DNA from 4 places in the Neobacillus sp. S1227 genome. Region 2 is predicted to be linked to each of the others. Evidence: a T-box and tRNA genes for the amino acid it is inferred to sense, from the RefSeq annotation. Region 2 holds a T-box; the other regions hold tRNA genes.
What was found. A T-box is a leader RNA that pairs with one kind of tRNA and senses whether it is charged. The one in region 2 lies ahead of ACZ5AE_RS22510 (valine--tRNA ligase), so its partner is inferred to be a tRNA-Val.

Region 1 (4,516 bases), 220 kb from region 2:
GACCAAGGGGCCAAATGGCAGAGAAGAAGGGATTCGAACCCTCGCGCCGCTTACGCGACCTACTCCCTTAGCAGGGGAGCCCCTTGAGCCACTTGGGTACTTCTCTATATGGCTCCGCAGGTAGGATTCGAACCTACGACCGATCGGTTAACAGCCGATAGCTCTACCACTGAGCTACTGCGGAATAATACTATGGTGGGCCTAAATGGACTTGAACCATCGACCTCACGCTTATCAGGCGTGCGCTCTAACCAGCTGAGCTATAGGCCCACAATGGAGCGGGTGATGGGAATCGAACCCACAACAACAGCTTGGAAGGCTGTGGTTTTACCACTAAACTACACCCGCATTATAATGGGGCGGCTGATGGGAATCGAACCCACGAATGTCGGAACCACAATCCGATGCGTTAACCACTTCGCCACAACCGCCGTGATGTTTCTAAAAATAAGGTGGCTCAGGACGGAATCGAACCGCCGACACAAGGATTTTCAGTCCTTTGCTCTACCGACTGAGCTACTGAGCCATATTAATTCACTTTCTATTGAGCCAAATATAAATGGCGGTCTGGACGGGACTCGAACCCGCGACCTCCTGCGTGACAGGCAGGCATTCTAACCAACTGAACTACCAGACCGGATTGCGGGGGCAGGATTTGAACCTGCGACCTTCGGGTTATGAGCCCGACGAGCTACCGGACTGCTCCACCCCGCGATAATAAGACTAATAATTTTTTATGGCGGAGGAAGAGGGATTCGAACCCCCGCGCGGTTTAACCCGCCTGTCGGTTTTCAAGACCGATCCCTTCAGCCAGACTTGGGTATTCCTCCATAAAATATAAAAGTAATGGTGGACCTTGTAGGACTCGAACCTACGACCGGACGGTTATGAGCCGTCTGCTCTAACCAGCTGAGCTAAAGGTCCAATTTAAAGTTCTCTAACCTGTATGGTTAAAATCCGTCTGTCCCCATCTCAGAAAGCTTACTAAAGCAGCAGCTCGATGGGTACAACTCGTAGCATATTCAGCGGAGCTTTGCTCGTTGCTCTAACCAGCTGAGCTAAAGGTCCTAATAAAATTGGTAGCGGCGGAGGGGATCGAACCCCCGACCTTACGGGTATGAACCGTACGCTCTAGCCAGCTGAGCTACACCGCCAATTTACATATTTAAATTTAATGGTGGAGCCTAGCGGGATCGAACCGCTGACCTCCTGCGTGCAAAGCAGGCGCTCTCCCAGCTGAGCTAAGGCCCCATTGATTTTAGTATGAATGGTCGGGAAAACAGGATTCGAACCTGCGACCCCTTGGTCCCAAACCAAGTGCTCTACCAAGCTGAGCTATTTCCCGTATTAATAAATTTGATGGCGCGCCCGACAGGAGTCGAACCCATAACCTTCTGATCCGTAGTCAGACGCTCTATCCAATTGAGCTACGGGCGCATCTTAATTTCAAATGGTGCCGAGGACCGGAATCGAACCGGTACGGTAGTCACCTACCGCAGGATTTTAAGTCCTGTGCGTCTGCCAGTTCCGCCACCCCGGCAAATATGGAGCGGAAGACGGGATTCGAACCCGCGACCCCCACCTTGGCAAGGTGGTGTTCTACCACTGAACTACTTCCGCGAAACTTAAATGGTGCGGGTGAAGGGAGTCGAACCCCCACGCCTTGCGGCGCCAGATCCTAAGTCTGGTGCGTCTGCCAATTCCGCCACACCCGCATATTTAAATGGTGAGCCATGAAGGACTCGAACCTTCGACCCTCTGATTAAAAGTCAGATGCTCTACCGACTGAGCTAATGGCTCGAAATAATTAGTTTCACTAAAAGAATATAGTTATTCTGCTTAAAATCCCTTCGGGATTTCGCGCACGCTTCCGCTGATGTAACTTAAGGAAGTAAGAAGCGTGGTGCCGGCTAAAGGACTTGAACCCTCAACCTACTGATTACAAGTCAGTTGCTCTACCAATTGAGCTAAGCCGGCATAATAATATGGTGGAGGATGACGGGATCGAACCGCCGACCCTCTGCTTGTAAGGCAGATGCTCTCCCAGCTGAGCTAATCCTCCATTTTAACAGCCTGGCAGCGTCCTACTCTCACAGGGGCTTTCGCCCCAACTACCATCGGCGCTGAGAAGCTTAACTTCTGTGTTCGGGATGGGAACAGGTGTGACCTTCTCGCCATTACCGCCAGACCATTTATCAGACACTATTTTATTATAGTATCTTTTTCATATTTTGCAAGAGGAAATTTAAATTTTTTCATTCCCTCAAAACTAGATAATGGAGAAGAAGTAAATAAGAACGAGTTCACCAAATTACATTGTTCAGTGTCTAGCTCCAGCGTCCAGCAACTAGTGTCCTTCGGTCTTTTCCCTACGATAAGTCAACATCGATTCGCTTGCGCTCATCGTGTTTCCTTTAGCTAATCAGAATTTATTACTAAATTCTGAACGCATAAGTTCAACTACGCCTCTGTCTGCGCCTAACGGCTTGCCAATCGGCGAGTTTACACTTATCTCAGTCAAAGCCCTCCAGGCCATACGTTGCTAACCGGCCGCTTCCGCTTTTCGATTTGGTTAAGTCCTCGATCGATTAGTATCAGTCAGCTCCACACGTCACCGCGCTTCCACCTCTGACCTATCAACCTGATCATCTTTCAGGGATCTTACTAGCTTGACGCTATGGGAAATCTCATCTCGAGGGGGGCTTCATGCTTAGATGCTTTCAGCACTTATCCCGTCCGCACATAGCTACCCAGCGATGCCTTTGGCAAGACAACTGGTACACCAGCGGTGCGTCCATCCCGGTCCTCTCGTACTAAGGACAGCTCCTCTCAAATTTCCTGCGCCCACGACGGATAGGGACCGAACTGTCTCACGACGTTCTGAACCCAGCTCGCGTACCGCTTTAATGGGCGAACAGCCCAACCCTTGGGACCGACTACAGCCCCAGGATGCGATGAGCCGACATCGAGGTGCCAAACCTCCCCGTCGATGTGGACTCTTGGGGGAGATAAGCCTGTTATCCCCAGGGTAGCTTTTATCCGTTGAGCGATGGCCCTTCCATGCGGAACCACCGGATCACTAAGCCCGACTTTCGTCCCTGCTCGACTTGTAGGTCTCGCAGTCAAGCTCCCTTGTGCCTTTACACTCTGCGAATGATTTCCAACCATTCTGAGGGAACCTTTGGGCGCCTCCGTTACATTTTAGGAGGCGACCGCCCCAGTCAAACTGCCCACCTGACACTGTCTCCCACCCCGATCAGGGGTGCGGGTTAGAATTTCAATACAGCCAGGGTAGTATCCCACCGACGCCTCCACCGAAGCTGGCGCTCCGGTTTCTCAGGCTCCTACCTATCCTGTACAAGCTGTACCAAAATTCAATATCAGGCTACAGTAAAGCTCCATGGGGTCTTTCCGTCCTGTCGCGGGTAACCTGCATCTTCACAGGTACTATAATTTCACCGAGTCTCTCGTTGAGACAGTGCCCAGATCGTTACGCCTTTCGTGCGGGTCGGAACTTACCCGACAAGGAATTTCGCTACCTTAGGACCGTTATAGTTACGGCCGCCGTTTACTGGGGCTTCGATTCAGAGCTTCGCGTGAGCTAACCCCTCCTCTTAACCTTCCAGCACCGGGCAGGCGTCAGCCCCTATACTTCGCCTTGCGGCTTTGCAGAGACCTGTGTTTTTGCTAAACAGTCGCCTGGGCCTATTCACTGCGGCTCTTCGAGGCTATTCACCCCAAAAAGCACCCCTTCTCCCGAAGTTACGGGGTCATTTTGCCGAGTTCCTTAACGAGAGTTCTCTCGCTCACCTTAGGATTCTCTCCTCGCCTACCTGTGTCGGTTTGCGGTACGGGCACCATTTATCTCGCTAGAGGCTTTTCTTGGCAGTGTGGAATCAGGAACTTCGGTACTATATTTCCCTCGGCATCACAGCTCAGCTTTATGAGAAGCGGATTTTCCTACTTCTCAGCCTAACTGCTTGCACGCACATATCCAGCAGTGCGCTTACCCTATCCTCCTGCGTCCCCCCATCACTCAAACGATAAAGAGGTGGTACAGGAATATCAACCTGTTGTCCATCGCCTACGCCTTTCGGCCTCGGCTTAGGTCCCGACTAACCCTGAGCGGACGAGCCTTCCTCAGGAAACCTTAGGCATACAGTGGATGAGATTCTCACTCATCTTTCGCTACTCATACCGGCATTCTCACTTCTAAGCGCTCCACCAGTCCTTACGGTCCAGCTTCAACGCCCTTAGAACGCTCTCCTACCGCGGACACCACAAGGTGTCCACCCACAGCTTCGGTGATACGTTTAGCCCCGGTACATTTTCGGCGCAGAGTCACTCGACCAGTGAGCTATTACGCACTCTTTAAATGGTGGCTGCTTCTAAGCCAACATCCTGGTTGTCTAAGCAACTCCACATCCTTTTCCACTTAACGTATACTTTGGGACCTTAGCTGGTGGTCTGGGCTGTTTCCCTTTCGACTACGGATCTTATCACTCGCAGTCTGACT
Region 2 (4,516 bases):
TAAATGGATGGCTTTTGTTTCAATTTTAGTTTCGATATATGGGATTCTTCAACATTATTCTTTAGATTTCTTTCCGCGAAATATCTCAAAAGTTAATGAAACAAGAAGTTTCTCGTTTTTCGATAATGCAAATTTTTTTGGATCATACCTGGTTTTGGTATCTTTAATTACTATAAGTCTTTATTTAACAGCAAAGGATAAAAGATATCTCATATTCTATTTTATTTCATCAATAATAAATTTTATTGCCTTAATTTTTTCTGGGACTAGAAGTGGATGGATTGGTTTATTTATAGGTGTCCTTTTAATGACTTTCCTTGTAGTTAGAGAAAGAAAATATTTATGGAAACAATGGTCTGCATTGTTAATTTCATTTTGCTTGCTTTTTATTACAATTAACATTGTAGAGAAGGGGACTTACTCAAGTAGACTAAATTCATTTTTTTCGGATTCATATAAGATAATGGCAAAGGAAAGTACAGGTAAAGAAGGTTCTAGTCGTTTATTTATTTGGGAAAACGGATTACCATTAATTAAAAAGTATTATCTAGTAGGTTCTGGTCCTGATACATTTGAATTTGTATTTACTGCTGCACCAGAAGAAATTAAAAAGACTTTTGGTTCAAGGATGATTATTGATAAGGCTCATAATGAATATTTACAAATAGCAATTACGTTGGGGCTACCTGCACTCCTAATATATTTATCATTGTTGTTTGTTATATTAAGAAGGGCATTTGCAGTTTCAAGAAGCGTTCAAGGGAATGATCAAATAATATTATATGGGCTGATCTCTGTAATTTTTGGTTATCTCCTTCAAGCATTCTTTAATATCAGCACGGTTCCAGTTGCACCATTATTTTGGGCTATACTTGGTATTACGCTGGCTAAGTCTGAATCAATCCTAAAAAAGGGAACATTACAAAATTCAATAGATGAAAAAGTGGATACGTATAAAACAGCGTAAAAAACTGTAAGCAAGCTCCAGAACTTTAGCATATAGTATAAAAATAAAAAAATACGGTTATCCTGATTGACGAAGACTACGTTTTTTGGGTAGTATAGCTATATAATTGAAAAATTTAAGCTTTGACTGGGAAGAGTACGGTGAAAGCCAGCTTTTAGAGAGGGGAATCATTAGCTGAAAGATTTCCTAAGCTGCACATCGGAAGGTCGCCCAAGAGCTTCTTCTGTGAATAGGCCAAAAGGCCCGAGTAGCAGAAGACGGATGAAATCCGTTATCCGATGAAGTGCCAATCATATGTTTGATTGGAAAAAAGGTGGTACCGCGAAGCAACTCCATTCGTCCTTTTATGACGAATGGGGTTTTTTGTTGTTTCTAAAGGAAAAGGGGCGGAGCTCCGCAAAAGTGTAGCAGTCACTCCAATTGGAGAAAAATATATATTTCTCACATTAGAAAAGTATTGTTTAGCTATGCTCACACCACCTTTATATCTATTTGGTCTACAACATATATAGATATCCCTTTTCTTTATAAGGTTTATTTAAAGGAGGTAATTCAGATGAAAACAAAAGAAATTACAATGCCGACCAAATACGATCCGCAGACGATTGAAAAAGGTCGTTATGAATGGTGGCTAAAGGGGAAATTTTTCGAGGCTAAGGATGATGAAAGCAAACAGCCATATACAATCGTGATCCCGCCGCCGAACGTTACAGGGAAACTTCACTTAGGCCATGCTTGGGACACAACTCTTCAAGATATTATTACACGCATGAAGCGTATGCAGGGTTATGATGTTCTTTGGCTTCCTGGCATGGACCATGCTGGAATCGCGACGCAGGCAAAGGTTGAACAAAAGCTAAAAAGCGAAGGCAAAAGCCGTTATGACCTCGGCAGGGAAAAATTCGTTGAGGAAACATGGAAGTGGAAGGAAGAGTATGCTTCCCATATCCGCCAGCAATGGGCAAAGCTAGGTTTAGGACTTGACTATACCCGCGAGCGTTTCACTCTTGATGAGGGACTTTCGAAGGCAGTTCGCGAAGTATTCGTTACGCTATACAACAAAGGCTTAATCTATCGCGGTGAATATATCATCAACTGGGACCCATCTACAAAAACAGCTTTATCTGATATAGAAGTTATTTATAAGGATGTTCAAGGTGCCTTTTATCATATGAAATATCCGTTAGCTGACGGTTCCGGCTACATTGATGTAGCAACAACACGTCCTGAAACGATGCTTGGGGATACAGCCGTTGCTGTTCATCCTGAAGATGATCGTTACAAGCACCTAATCGGCAAAACAGTTATCCTGCCAATCGTTGGCCGGGAAATCCCGATTGTTGGCGATGACTATGTTGATATGGAATTCGGTTCAGGTGCTGTTAAAATTACTCCGGCCCATGACCCGAACGATTTTGAATTAGGCAACCGTCATAATCTTGAGCGTGTATTAGTCATGAATGAAGACGGATCCATGAATGAAAAAGCAGGTAAATACCAAGGACTCGACCGCTTCGAATGCCGTAAGCAGATTGTCAAAGATCTTCAAGAACAGGGCGTTCTTTTCAAAATTGAAGACCACTTGCATTCTGTTGGCCACTCCGAGCGAAGCGGAGCAGTAGTTGAGCCGTACTTATCAACACAATGGTTTGTTAAAATGCAGCCATTGGCAGACCAAGCAATTGTGCTTCAAAGCAAGGAAGAAAAAGTACACTTTGTTCCTGACCGTTTCGAAAAAACTTACCTGCACTGGATGGAGAATATCCGCGACTGGTGTATTTCCCGTCAGTTATGGTGGGGACACCGCATCCCAGCTTGGTATCATAAAGAGACTGGTGAAGTATTTGTTGGCCACGAGGCACCGGCAGACAGCCAAAATTGGGAACAGGATAAAGATGTTTTAGATACATGGTTTAGTTCAGCGTTATGGCCATTCTCAACCATGGGCTGGCCTGATACAGAATCAGCTGATTTCAAGCGATATTTCTCAACGGATGTTCTAGTAACAGGTTACGATATCATCTTCTTCTGGGTATCAAGGATGATTTTCCAAAGCTTAGAATTTACTGGCGAGCGTCCATTTAAAGATGTTCTCATCCATGGACTTGTTCGTGATGAGCAGGGTCGAAAAATGAGTAAGTCACTAGGAAACGGCGTTGACCCAATGGAGGTAATCGACAAGTACGGTGCAGATGCACTTCGTTACTTCCTATCAACCGGTACATCTCCGGGTCAGGATTTACGTTACAGCACAGATAAGGTTGAAGCAACCTGGAACTTTGCCAATAAAATTTGGAATGCATCCCGTTTTGCATTAATGAACATGAACGGCCTCACTTATGAAGAAATTGATTTCAGTGGGGAAAAATCCGTTGCGGATAAATGGATTTTAACCCGCTTAAATGAAACGATTGAACATGTGACAAAACTTTCAGAGCGCTATGAATTCGGTGAAGTTGGCCGTGCGCTATATAACTTTATCTGGGATGACTTCTGTGACTGGTATATTGAAATGGCGAAACTTCCGTTATACGGTGAAGATGAAGCGGCTAAGAAAACAACCCGATCTATCCTTGCATATGTTTTAGATCAAACAATGCGTTTATTGCATCCGTTCATGCCGTTTATCACCGAGGAAATTTGGCAGAACCTGCCTCATTCCGGTGAATCAATTACGGAAGCCCAATGGCCAGAGGTAAAACCGGAGTATACCGATGAAGAAGCAGCGCAGGAAATGAAGCTTTTGATGGAAATGATCCGCTCTGTACGGAACATTCGTGCTGAGGTCAACACACCAATGAGCAAGAAAATCAAAATGTTGGTGAAAGCTAAGGATGAGAAAATCTTAACGGCCCTTGAGAAGAACCGCAGCTATATTGAAAAGTTCTGTAACCCTGAAGAACTGCAAATGGGGTTAAATGTTGAGACACCTGAAAAAGCAATGACTGCAGTTATTACAGGTGTCGAGATTATCCTTCCGCTCCAAGGCCTGATTAATATTGACGAAGAAATTGCCCGCCTTGAGAAGGAATTGGATAAATTAAATAAAGAGGTAGAGCGCGTTCAAAAGAAATTAAGTAATGAAGGCTTTATGAAAAAAGCACCTGAAAGTGTTGTTGCCGAAGAACGTGCAAAAGAACAAGACTATCTGGAAAAACGAAACATTGTAGAAGCTCGTATTAAGGAGTTAAGAGGTTAATGAAGCTGAAGGCGAATCCAGTTTGGATTCGTCTTGGCTTATTTTTTTAACAAAAGGGGTGTCAGACATGTTTACTACTTATAAAGAAGCCCTTGATTGGATTCACGCAAGGCTCAGGCTCGGCATCAAGCCGGGGTTAAAAAGGATGGAGTGGATGATGGACAGGCTTGGCCGTCCGGAAACAATAATCAAAACCGTCCATATAGGCGGGACAAATGGAAAAGGCTCGACCGTTACATACCTTCGTTCCATTCTTCAGGAAGCAGGGTATAAAGTCGGAACCTTTACATCTCCTTATATTGAGCAGTTTAACGAGCGGATTAGCGTAAACGGCAAGCCCATAACAGACA
Region 3 (4,516 bases), 1.5 Mb from region 2:
ATTCATTAATGAACAAGAAATCATCCTATTCAAATTGATACATCCTGAAATATTCGTTTAAGATTTTTACTAAATTTTCGCTGATCGGATTAAACTGTGCTTTTCTGTTTTTGGTTGTCGTTAAAACAACCATTCCATTTTCCAAATCATCAGCAACTTTTAAGTTGAGTATAGTATTAAGCCTGTTTCAAGTCTCAGGCAGGTAATTAACTACCACCCAATTTCTATGTTTGACAAATCCACATTCCTTTATATTCGGTTTTTTAATTAGCTTCTTAATTTCAATTTCTGAATAAGGCTCTTTTTGCTCCTTATCGGCTTTAATTAGATTAATCTCAAATTTGTTTAAATGCTGCTCACGCATTGAATAATACAAAAACGCTCTAGCAGCTCTCAGATAGGTGTTAATTGTTGTTGCCTTTAAGCCTTTTTCCTTCAAGAACAAAATGAATTCATCAATGTGATCCTTTTCAAGTGATTTAACAAGCTGAATTCCCTAATCGTCTAGGAATCTCATAATGTGAATTAGATTTTGATCATAGAATCTAATGGTCATTTCAGATAAGTTTGTTATTCTGTTATCCATCTGAAAATCATTAAAAAGTTCCTCCACGGTTTTCTCCATTTTTGCTTTTTTCTTTCCTTTAATTACAGCCAATAATATCTCTCCCTTTAAGAAAAATGGTCTTAAAGGTATTAAATAATCGAAAATTATTGTATACACGATTCGGAGATTACTTTAGCAAAATAAAGCACAAAAAAAGTCAATGCTCCGATCGCTCAAAGCATTGACTAATAAAGGATTAACCTTTTTTTTAATACCGGTGGTCGGGGTCGAACCGACACTCCAGAAGGAACACGATTTTGAGTCGTGCGCGTCTGCCAATTCCGCCACACCGGCATAAGTTGGAGGCGGCAACCGGATTCGAACCGGTGGATAAAGGTTTTGCAGACCTTGGCCTTACCACTTGGCTATGCCGCCATATTGTTTGGAGCGGAAGACGGGATTCGAACCCGCGACCCCCACCTTGGCAAGGTGGTGTTCTACCACTGAACTACTTCCGCATATTGGCTGGGCTAGCAGGATTCGAACCTACGAATGACGGAGTCAAAGTCCGTTGCCTTACCGCTTGGCTATAGCCCAATAATGGAGCGGGTGATGGGAATCGAACCCACAACAACAGCTTGGAAGGCTGTGGTTTTACCACTAAACTACACCCGCATTATTAAATATATATATGGGGCGGCTGATGGGAATCGAACCCACGAATGTCGGAACCACAATCCGATGCGTTAACCACTTCGCCACAACCGCCATATTGGCTTTTATAAAAATATAAATAGTGGCGGTCTGGACGGGACTCGAACCCGCGACCTCCTGCGTGACAGGCAGGCATTCTAACCAGCTGAACTACCAGACCGAATTGCGGGGGCAGGATTTGAACCTGCGACCTTCGGGTTATGAGCCCGACGAGCTACCGGACTGCTCCACCCCGCGATAATAAAAAGTACAAAAGTTGACGTCATGCTAAAAGCTAACGTATGACTGTATCAATCTCAGAAAGCTTATTCAAGCAGCAGCTCGATTGATACAACTCGCAGGTTATTCATCGAAGCAACGCTCGTTGCTCCACCCCGCGATAATAAGAAATACTTTGCAAAGATATGCATAAAGTTGATATCTGACTGTATTAATTCTTCAAAAGTATATTCAAGAAAGAGATCAATTGATACAATTTAAAAAAATAACAGTCTAATGGCGGAGGAAGAGGGATTCGAACCCCCGCGCGGTTTAACCCGCCTGTCGGTTTTCAAGACCGATCCCTTCAGCCGGACTTGGGTATTCCTCCGAATAAATGGTAGCGGCGGAGGGGATCGAACCCCCGACCTTACGGGTATGAACCGTACGCTCTAGCCAGCTGAGCTACACCGCCAAATTACATATTTAAATTAAATGGTGGAGCCTAGCGGGATCGAACCGCTGACCTCCTGCGTGCAAAGCAGGCGCTCTCCCAGCTGAGCTAAGGCCCCATTGATTTTAGTAAGAATGGTCGGGAAAACAGGATTCGAACCTGCGACCCCTTGGTCCCAAACCAAGTGCTCTACCAAGCTGAGCTATTTCCCGAAAATTGAATTATATTGATGGCGCGCCCGACAGGAGTCGAACCCATAACCTTCTGATCCGTAGTCAGACGCTCTATCCAATTGAGCTACGGGCGCATTATTAGTTTTATTGAAAAATTGGAGCGGAAGACGGGATTCGAACCCGCGACCCCCACCTTGGCAAGGTGGTGTTCTACCTCTGAACTACTTCCGCAAATAAATGGTGCGGGTGAAGGGAGTCGAACCCCCACGCCCGAAGGCGCCAGATCCTAAGTCTGGTGCGTCTGCCAATTCCGCCACACCCGCAAAAGAAGTAATTAGCTGTAATGGTGGAGGATGACGGGATCGAACCGCCGACCCTCTGCTTGTAAGGCAGATGCTCTCCCAGCTGAGCTAATCCTCCGTAAATGGTGACCCCTACGGGATTCGAACCCGTGTTACCGCCGTGAAAGGGCGGTGTCTTAACCGCTTGACCAAGGGGCCATTTAAAAAAATATATTGATGGCGGAGAGCAAGGGATTTGAACCCTTGATACGCGGTTAACGTATACACGATTTCCAATCGTGCTCCTTCGGCCACTCGGACAGCTCTCCATTATATTATATAAAAGAAGCGACAGTGAATATTTTCGCATATCTCTACTTTTCTATCAACGGCTAATTTCTTCCAAATTCATTATAGGGGAAGAAAAAAGACAGAAAGTTGAATTTCTGTCTTAGCCCGGCAGCGTCCTACTCTCACAGGGACTTGCGTCCCAACTACCATCGGCGCTGAGAAGCTTAACTTCCGTGTTCGGGATGGGAACGGGTGTGACCTTCTCGCCATTGCTGCCGGACTATTTTTAGAGGTTTTCATTCCCTCAAAACTAGATAATGCAGAAGAAGTAAATAAGAACGAGTCCACCAAATTACATTGTTCATTGTCTAGCTCCAACGTCCAGCAACTAGTGTCCTTCGGTCTTTTCCCTACGATAAGTCAACATTGATTCGCTTTCGCTCATCGTGTTTCCTTTAGCTAATCAGAATTTATTACTAAATTCTGAACGCATAAGTTCAACTTCGCCTCTGTCTGCGCCTAACGGCTTGCCAATCGGCGAGTTTACACTTATCTCAGTCAAAGCCCTCCAGGCCATACGTTGCTAACCGGCCGCTTCCGCTTTTCGTTTTGGTTAAGTCCTCGATCGATTAGTATCAGTCAGCTCCACACGTCACCGCGCTTCCACCTCTGACCTATCAACCTGATCATCTTTCAGGGATCTTACTAGCTTGACGCTATGGGAAATCTCATCTCGAGGGGGGCTTCATGCTTAGATGCTTTCAGCACTTATCCCGTCCGCACATAGCTACCCAGCGATGCCTTTGGCAAGACAACTGGTACACCAGCGGTGCGTCCATCCCGGTCCTCTCGTACTAAGGACAGCTCCTCTCAAATTTCCTGCGCCCACGACGGATAGGGACCGAACTGTCTCACGACGTTCTGAACCCAGCTCGCGTACCGCTTTAATGGGCGAACAGCCCAACCCTTGGGACCGACTACAGCCCCAGGATGCGATGAGCCGACATCGAGGTGCCAAACCTCCCCGTCGATGTGGACTCTTGGGGGAGATAAGCCTGTTATCCCCAGGGTAGCTTTTATCCGTTGAGCGATGGCCCTTCCATGCGGAACCACCGGATCACTAAGCCCGACTTTCGTCCCTGCTCGACTTGTAGGTCTCGCAGTCAAGCTCCCTTGTGCCTTTACACTCTGCGAATGATTTCCAACCATTCTGAGGGAACCTTTGGGCGCCTCCGTTACATTTTAGGAGGCGACCGCCCCAGTCAAACTGCCCACCTGACACTGTCTCCCACCCCGATAAGGGGTGCGGGTTAGAATTTCAATACAGCCAGGGTAGTATCCCACCGACGCCTCCACCGAAGCTGGCGCTCCGGTTTCTCAGGCTCCTACCTATCCTGTACAAGCTGTACCAAAATTCAATATCAGGCTACAGTAAAGCTCCATGGGGTCTTTCCGTCCTGTCGCGGGTAACCTGCATCTTCACAGGTACTATAATTTCACCGAGTCTCTCGTTGAGACAGTGCCCAGATCGTTACGCCTTTCGTGCGGGTCGGAACTTACCCGACAAGGAATTTCGCTACCTTAGGACCGTTATAGTTACGGCCGCCGTTTACTGGGGCTTCGATTCAGAGCTTCGCGTGAGCTAACCCCTCCTCTTAACCTTCCAGCACCGGGCAGGCGTCAGCCCCTATACTTCGCCTTGCGGCTTTGCAGAGACCTGTGTTTTTGCTAAACAGTCGCCTGGGCCTATTCACTGCGGCTCTTCGGGGCTATTCACCCCAAAAAGCACCCCTTCTCCCGAAGTTACGGGGTCATTTTGCCGAGTTCCTTAACGAGAGTTCTCTCGCTCACCTTAGGA
Region 4 (4,516 bases), 1.9 Mb from region 2:
CGGGGCTAAACGTATCACCGAAGCTGTGGGTGGACACCTTATGGTGTCCGCGGTAGGAGAGCGTTCTAAGGGCGTTGAAGCTGGACCGTAAGGACTGGTGGAGCGCTTAGAAGTGAGAATGCCGGTATGAGTAGCGAAAGATGAGTGAGAATCTCATCCACCGTATGCCTAAGGTTTCCTGAGGAAGGCTCGTCCGCTCAGGGTTAGTCGGGACCTAAGCCGAGGCCGAAAGGCGTAGGCGATGGACAACAGGTTGATATTCCTGTACCACCTCTTTATCGTTTGAGTGATGGGGGGACGCAGGAGGATAGGGTAAGCGCACTGCTGGATATGTGCGTGCAAGCAGTTAGGCTGAGAAGTAGGAAAATCCGCTTCTCATCAGGCTGAGCTGTGATGCCGAGGGAATTATAGTACCGAAGTTCCTGATTCCACACTGCCAAGAAAAGCCTCTAGCGATGATATTGGGTGCCCGTACCGCAAACCGACACAGGTAGGCGAGGAGAGAATCCTAAGGTGAGCGAGAGAACTCTCGTTAAGGAACTCGGCAAAATGACCCCGTAACTTCGGGAGAAGGGGTGCTTTTTGGGGTGAATAGCCCCGAAGAGCCGCAGTGAATAGGCCCAGGCGACTGTTTAGCAAAAACACAGGTCTCTGCAAAGCCGCAAGGCGAAGTATAGGGGCTGACGCCTGCCCGGTGCTGGAAGGTTAAGAGGAGGGGTTAGCTCACGCGAAGCTCTGAATCGAAGCCCCAGTAAACGGCGGCCGTAACTATAACGGTCCTAAGGTAGCGAAATTCCTTGTCGGGTAAGTTCCGACCCGCACGAAAGGCGTAACGATCTGGGCACTGTCTCAACGAGAGACTCGGTGAAATTATAGTACCTGTGAAGATGCAGGTTACCCGCGACAGGACGGAAAGACCCCATGGAGCTTTACTGTAGCCTGATATTGAATTTTGGTACAGCTTGTACAGGATAGGTAGGAGCCTGAGAAACCGGAGCGCCAGCTTCGGTGGAGGCGTCGGTGGGATACTACCCTGGCTGTATTGAAATTCTAACCCGCACCCCTTATCGGGGTGGGAGACAGTGTCAGGTGGGCAGTTTGACTGGGGCGGTCGCCTCCTAAAATGTAACGGAGGCGCCCAAAGGTTCCCTCAGAATGGTTGGAAATCATTCGCAGAGTGTAAAGGCACAAGGGAGCTTGACTGCGAGACCTACAAGTCGAGCAGGGACGAAAGTCGGGCTTAGTGATCCGGTGGTTCCGCATGGAAGGGCCATCGCTCAACGGATAAAAGCTACCCTGGGGATAACAGGCTTATCTCCCCCAAGAGTCCACATCGACGGGGAGGTTTGGCACCTCGATGTCGGCTCATCGCATCCTGGGGCTGTAGTCGGTCCCAAGGGTTGGGCTGTTCGCCCATTAAAGCGGTACGCGAGCTGGGTTCAGAACGTCGTGAGACAGTTCGGTCCCTATCCGTCGTGGGCGCAGGAAATTTGAGAGGAGCTGTCCTTAGTACGAGAGGACCGGGATGGACGCACCGCTGGTGTACCAGTTGTCTTGCCAAAGGCATCGCTGGGTAGCTATGTGCGGACGGGATAAGTGCTGAAAGCATCTAAGCATGAAGCCCCCCTCGAGATGAGATTTCCCATAGCGTCAAGCTAGTAAGATCCCTGAAAGATGATCAGGTTGATAGGTCAGAGGTGGAAGCGCGGTGACGTGTGGAGCTGACTGATACTAATCGATCGAGGACTTAACCAAGTCATAAATTTTAAGCGAACTCGTTCTTATTTACTTCTTCTGCATTATCTAGTTTTGAGGGAATGAAAACCTCTAAAATAGTCTGGCAGCAATGGCGAGAAGGTCACACCCGTTCCCATCCCGAACACGGAAGTTAAGCTTCTCAGCGCCGATGGTAGTTGGGACGCAAGTCCCTGTGAGAGTAGGACGCTGCCAGGCTAAGCCCTTATGGGGGCTATTATTTTGCCTAATTTTAATGGCCCCTTGGTCAAGCGGTTAAGACACCGCCCTTTCACGGCGGTAACACGGGTTCGAATCCCGTAGGGGTCACCATTTACGGAGGATTAGCTCAGCTGGGAGAGCATCTGCCTTACAAGCAGAGGGTCGGCGGTTCGATCCCGTCATCCTCCACCATATTATTATGCCGGCTTAGCTCAATTGGTAGAGCAACTGACTTGTAATCAGTAGGTTGAGGGTTCAAGTCCTTTAGCCGGCACCAGATTTCTTACATCTTTGAATTAGCATCTGCGGAAATCTGCGAGAAAGACCGAGAGGTCTTTTGAGCATGCATACTAGTAGTAAAACTAATTCTTATATGAGCCATTAGCTCAGTCGGTAGAGCATCTGACTTTTAATCAGAGGGTCGAAGGTTCGAGTCCTTCATGGCTCACCATTTAATTATGCGGGTGTGGCGGAATTGGCAGACGCACCAGACTTAGGATCTGGCGCCGCAAGGCGTGGGGGTTCGACTCCCTTCACCCGCACCATTTAAATATTGCGGAAGTAGTTCAGTGGTAGAACACCACCTTGCCAAGGTGGGGGTCGCGGGTTCGAATCCCGTCTTCCGCTCCAAAAATTGCCGGGGTGGCGGAACTGGCAGACGCACAGGACTTAAAATCCTGCGGTAGGTGACTACCGTACCGGTTCGATTCCGGTCCTCGGCACCATTTATTAAATAATGCGCCCGTAGCTCAATTGGATAGAGCGTCTGACTACGGATCAGAAGGTTATGGGTTCGACTCCTGTCGGGCGCGCCATCAAATATAACTCAACTTTCGGGAAATAGCTCAGCTTGGTAGAGCACTTGGTTTGGGACCAAGGGGTCGCAGGTTCGAATCCTGTTTTCCCGACCATTCTTACTAAAATCAATGGGGCCTTAGCTCAGCTGGGAGAGCGCCTGCTTTGCACGCAGGAGGTCAGCGGTTCGATCCCGCTAGGCTCCACCATTTAATTTAAATATGTAATTTGGCGGTGTAGCTCAGCTGGCTAGAGCGTACGGTTCATACCCGTAAGGTCGGGGGTTCGATCCCCTCCGCCGCTACTAATTTATTATTCGGAGGAATACCCAAGTCCGGCTGAAGGGATCGGTCTTGAAAACCGACAGGCGGGTTAAACCGCGCGGGGGTTCGAATCCCTCTTCCTCCGCCATATTAATTTTATGGTGTTTATATTATCGCGGGGTGGAGCAACGAGCGTTGCTTCTGTGAATAGTCTGCGAGTTGTATCAATCGAGCTGCTGCTTGATTAAGCTATCTGAGATTGATACAGTCCTACGTTAGCTTTTAGCATGGCGTAAACTTAATACTTTTTTATTATCGCGGGGTGGAGCAGTCCGGTAGCTCGTCGGGCTCATAACCCGAAGGTCGCAGGTTCAAATCCTGCCCCCGCAATATATGGGCCTATAGCTCAGCTGGTTAGAGCGCACGCCTGATAAGCGTGAGGTCGATGGTTCAAGTCCATTTAGGCCCACCATCATAAATAATTCTAATTGTTCCGCAGTAGCTCAGTGGTAGAGCATTCGGCTGTTAACCGAACGGTCGTAGGTTCGAATCCTACCTGCGGAGCCATTTTTTTTATGGGGAAGTACTCAAGTGGCTGAAGAGGCGCCCCTGCTAAGGGTGTAGGTCGGGCAACCGGCGCGAGGGTTCAAATCCCTCCTTCTCCGCCATAAATATCATGCGCCTTTAGCTCAGCTGGATAGAGCATACGCCTTCTAAGCGTACGGTCAGAGGTTCGAATCCTCTAAGGCGCGTATTTTAAACTTTAAGCAACTTGATAGTATAAAATGTTTTAACGGCGTTAGAGAAAATAAAATATTCTAACCTGAATGTACTTCACTGAACTAGTCTTTAAGTAAAAAACCTCCAAATACGATATTTGGAGGTTTTTTTATGCCAAAAAAGAGAGGAATTTTCGATGGTTAGAAAAATGCATTTTTTTCACAAGTATATTATGAAGATTTGCTTCCCGTATTTATTCTAGAGGGGGATTGGTGCAAATTACTATAGTAGAGTCTAGTTCGTCATAGTGTACTAACTGTGGTATTAGCCCATTTTGAGAGAAAATTTCAATGGTTTGAGGTGCCTGCATTTTACTCGTCTCAATCAATAAATGCCCTCCGGTTTTCAGCCAAAGGGGTGCTTCCTTTGCTACTCTTCGCTGAATGTCAAGTCCGTCAATTCCTCCGTCAAGCGCCATATTCGGTTCATGTAGACGGGCTTCTTGGGGAAGCAGCTTGATTTGCTCGGTAGGAACGTATGGTACATTTGCTACCAGGATGTCCACTTCCCCACGAAGTTTATAAGGGAGAGGCCTATAAAGGTCACCTTCATACACTTGGCCGCCAATGCTGGTAACATTTCGGAGTGCGCAGCGAACTGCAGTAGGGTCAATGTCGATCGAATACAACTCAATCCACCCCAGATCTTTGGCAATAGCAACACCAATCGCGCCAGTACCGCAGCAAAGATCAACAACAGTGACTCCAGGTATAGAAAAAGCA

Region 1: it has a tRNA-Val gene. The T-box ahead of ACZ5AE_RS22510 (valine--tRNA ligase) is inferred to sense a tRNA for this amino acid. The anticodon was not compared.
Region 3: it has a tRNA-Val gene. The T-box ahead of ACZ5AE_RS22510 (valine--tRNA ligase) is inferred to sense a tRNA for this amino acid. The anticodon was not compared.
Region 4: it has a tRNA-Val gene. The T-box ahead of ACZ5AE_RS22510 (valine--tRNA ligase) is inferred to sense a tRNA for this amino acid. The anticodon was not compared.

What each region holds. Positions count from the first base shown of each region.
Region 1 is NZ_AP038276.1:4,688,983-4,693,498, forward strand. Features, by position in the region: tRNA gene ACZ5AE_RS23530 (tRNA-Glu) at 1-12, opposite strand, end outside; tRNA gene ACZ5AE_RS23535 (tRNA-Ser) at 16-106, opposite strand; tRNA gene ACZ5AE_RS23540 (tRNA-Asn) at 110-184, opposite strand; tRNA gene ACZ5AE_RS23545 (tRNA-Ile) at 194-270, opposite strand; tRNA gene ACZ5AE_RS23550 (tRNA-Gly) at 275-348, opposite strand; tRNA gene ACZ5AE_RS23555 (tRNA-His) at 356-431, opposite strand; tRNA gene ACZ5AE_RS23560 (tRNA-Phe) at 454-526, opposite strand; tRNA gene ACZ5AE_RS23565 (tRNA-Asp) at 561-637, opposite strand; tRNA gene ACZ5AE_RS23570 (tRNA-Met) at 641-714, opposite strand; tRNA gene ACZ5AE_RS23575 (tRNA-Ser) at 738-830, opposite strand; tRNA gene ACZ5AE_RS23580 (tRNA-Ile) at 848-924, opposite strand; tRNA gene ACZ5AE_RS23585 (tRNA-Met) at 1,078-1,154, opposite strand; tRNA gene ACZ5AE_RS23590 (tRNA-Ala) at 1,176-1,251, opposite strand; tRNA gene ACZ5AE_RS23595 (tRNA-Pro) at 1,269-1,345, opposite strand; tRNA gene ACZ5AE_RS23600 (tRNA-Arg) at 1,361-1,437, opposite strand; tRNA gene ACZ5AE_RS23605 (tRNA-Leu) at 1,452-1,540, opposite strand; tRNA gene ACZ5AE_RS23610 (tRNA-Gly) at 1,546-1,620, opposite strand; tRNA gene ACZ5AE_RS23615 (tRNA-Leu) at 1,631-1,715, opposite strand; tRNA gene ACZ5AE_RS23620 (tRNA-Lys) at 1,725-1,800, opposite strand; tRNA gene ACZ5AE_RS23625 (tRNA-Thr) at 1,902-1,977, opposite strand; tRNA gene ACZ5AE_RS23630 (tRNA-Val) at 1,987-2,062, opposite strand; rRNA gene rrf (5S ribosomal RNA) at 2,072-2,188, opposite strand; rRNA gene ACZ5AE_RS23640 (23S ribosomal RNA) at 2,569-4,516, opposite strand, start outside.
Region 2 is NZ_AP038276.1:4,471,912-4,476,427, reverse strand. Features, by position in the region: gene ACZ5AE_RS22515 (O-antigen ligase family protein) at 1-967, shown strand, start outside; T-box leader at 1,081-1,314, shown strand; gene ACZ5AE_RS22510 (valine--tRNA ligase) at 1,524-4,166, shown strand; gene ACZ5AE_RS22505 (bifunctional folylpolyglutamate synthase/dihydrofolate synthase) at 4,234-4,516, shown strand, end outside.
Region 3 is NZ_AP038276.1:2,935,239-2,939,754, forward strand. Features, by position in the region: gene ACZ5AE_RS14770 (hypothetical protein) at 188-439, opposite strand; gene ACZ5AE_RS14775 (hypothetical protein) at 497-658, opposite strand; tRNA gene ACZ5AE_RS14780 (tRNA-Leu) at 820-901, opposite strand; tRNA gene ACZ5AE_RS14785 (tRNA-Cys) at 908-982, opposite strand; tRNA gene ACZ5AE_RS14790 (tRNA-Gly) at 991-1,065, opposite strand; tRNA gene ACZ5AE_RS14795 (tRNA-Gln) at 1,070-1,144, opposite strand; tRNA gene ACZ5AE_RS14800 (tRNA-Gly) at 1,149-1,222, opposite strand; tRNA gene ACZ5AE_RS14805 (tRNA-His) at 1,240-1,315, opposite strand; tRNA gene ACZ5AE_RS14810 (tRNA-Asp) at 1,345-1,421, opposite strand; tRNA gene ACZ5AE_RS14815 (tRNA-Met) at 1,425-1,498, opposite strand; tRNA gene ACZ5AE_RS14820 (tRNA-Ser) at 1,758-1,850, opposite strand; tRNA gene ACZ5AE_RS14825 (tRNA-Met) at 1,858-1,934, opposite strand; tRNA gene ACZ5AE_RS14830 (tRNA-Ala) at 1,956-2,031, opposite strand; tRNA gene ACZ5AE_RS14835 (tRNA-Pro) at 2,049-2,125, opposite strand; tRNA gene ACZ5AE_RS14840 (tRNA-Arg) at 2,144-2,220, opposite strand; tRNA gene ACZ5AE_RS14845 (tRNA-Gly) at 2,243-2,317, opposite strand; tRNA gene ACZ5AE_RS14850 (tRNA-Leu) at 2,325-2,409, opposite strand; tRNA gene ACZ5AE_RS14855 (tRNA-Val) at 2,431-2,506, opposite strand; tRNA gene ACZ5AE_RS14860 (tRNA-Glu) at 2,512-2,586, opposite strand; tRNA gene ACZ5AE_RS14865 (tRNA-Ser) at 2,606-2,696, opposite strand; rRNA gene rrf (5S ribosomal RNA) at 2,822-2,938, opposite strand; rRNA gene ACZ5AE_RS14875 (23S ribosomal RNA) at 3,268-4,516, opposite strand, start outside.
Region 4 is NZ_AP038276.1:562,106-566,621, forward strand. Features, by position in the region: rRNA gene ACZ5AE_RS02725 (23S ribosomal RNA) at 1-1,755, shown strand, start outside; rRNA gene rrf (5S ribosomal RNA) at 1,837-1,953, shown strand; tRNA gene ACZ5AE_RS02735 (tRNA-Glu) at 1,993-2,067, shown strand; tRNA gene ACZ5AE_RS02740 (tRNA-Val) at 2,073-2,148, shown strand; tRNA gene ACZ5AE_RS02745 (tRNA-Thr) at 2,158-2,233, shown strand; tRNA gene ACZ5AE_RS02750 (tRNA-Lys) at 2,332-2,407, shown strand; tRNA gene ACZ5AE_RS02755 (tRNA-Leu) at 2,417-2,501, shown strand; tRNA gene ACZ5AE_RS02760 (tRNA-Gly) at 2,512-2,586, shown strand; tRNA gene ACZ5AE_RS02765 (tRNA-Leu) at 2,593-2,681, shown strand; tRNA gene ACZ5AE_RS02770 (tRNA-Arg) at 2,695-2,771, shown strand; tRNA gene ACZ5AE_RS02775 (tRNA-Pro) at 2,791-2,867, shown strand; tRNA gene ACZ5AE_RS02780 (tRNA-Ala) at 2,885-2,960, shown strand; tRNA gene ACZ5AE_RS02785 (tRNA-Met) at 2,982-3,055, shown strand; tRNA gene ACZ5AE_RS02790 (tRNA-Ser) at 3,070-3,162, shown strand; tRNA gene ACZ5AE_RS02795 (tRNA-Met) at 3,331-3,404, shown strand; tRNA gene ACZ5AE_RS02800 (tRNA-Ile) at 3,410-3,486, shown strand; tRNA gene ACZ5AE_RS02805 (tRNA-Asn) at 3,507-3,581, shown strand; tRNA gene ACZ5AE_RS02810 (tRNA-Ser) at 3,592-3,682, shown strand; tRNA gene ACZ5AE_RS02815 (tRNA-Arg) at 3,693-3,766, shown strand; gene ACZ5AE_RS02820 (putative protein N(5)-glutamine methyltransferase) at 3,988-4,516, opposite strand, start outside.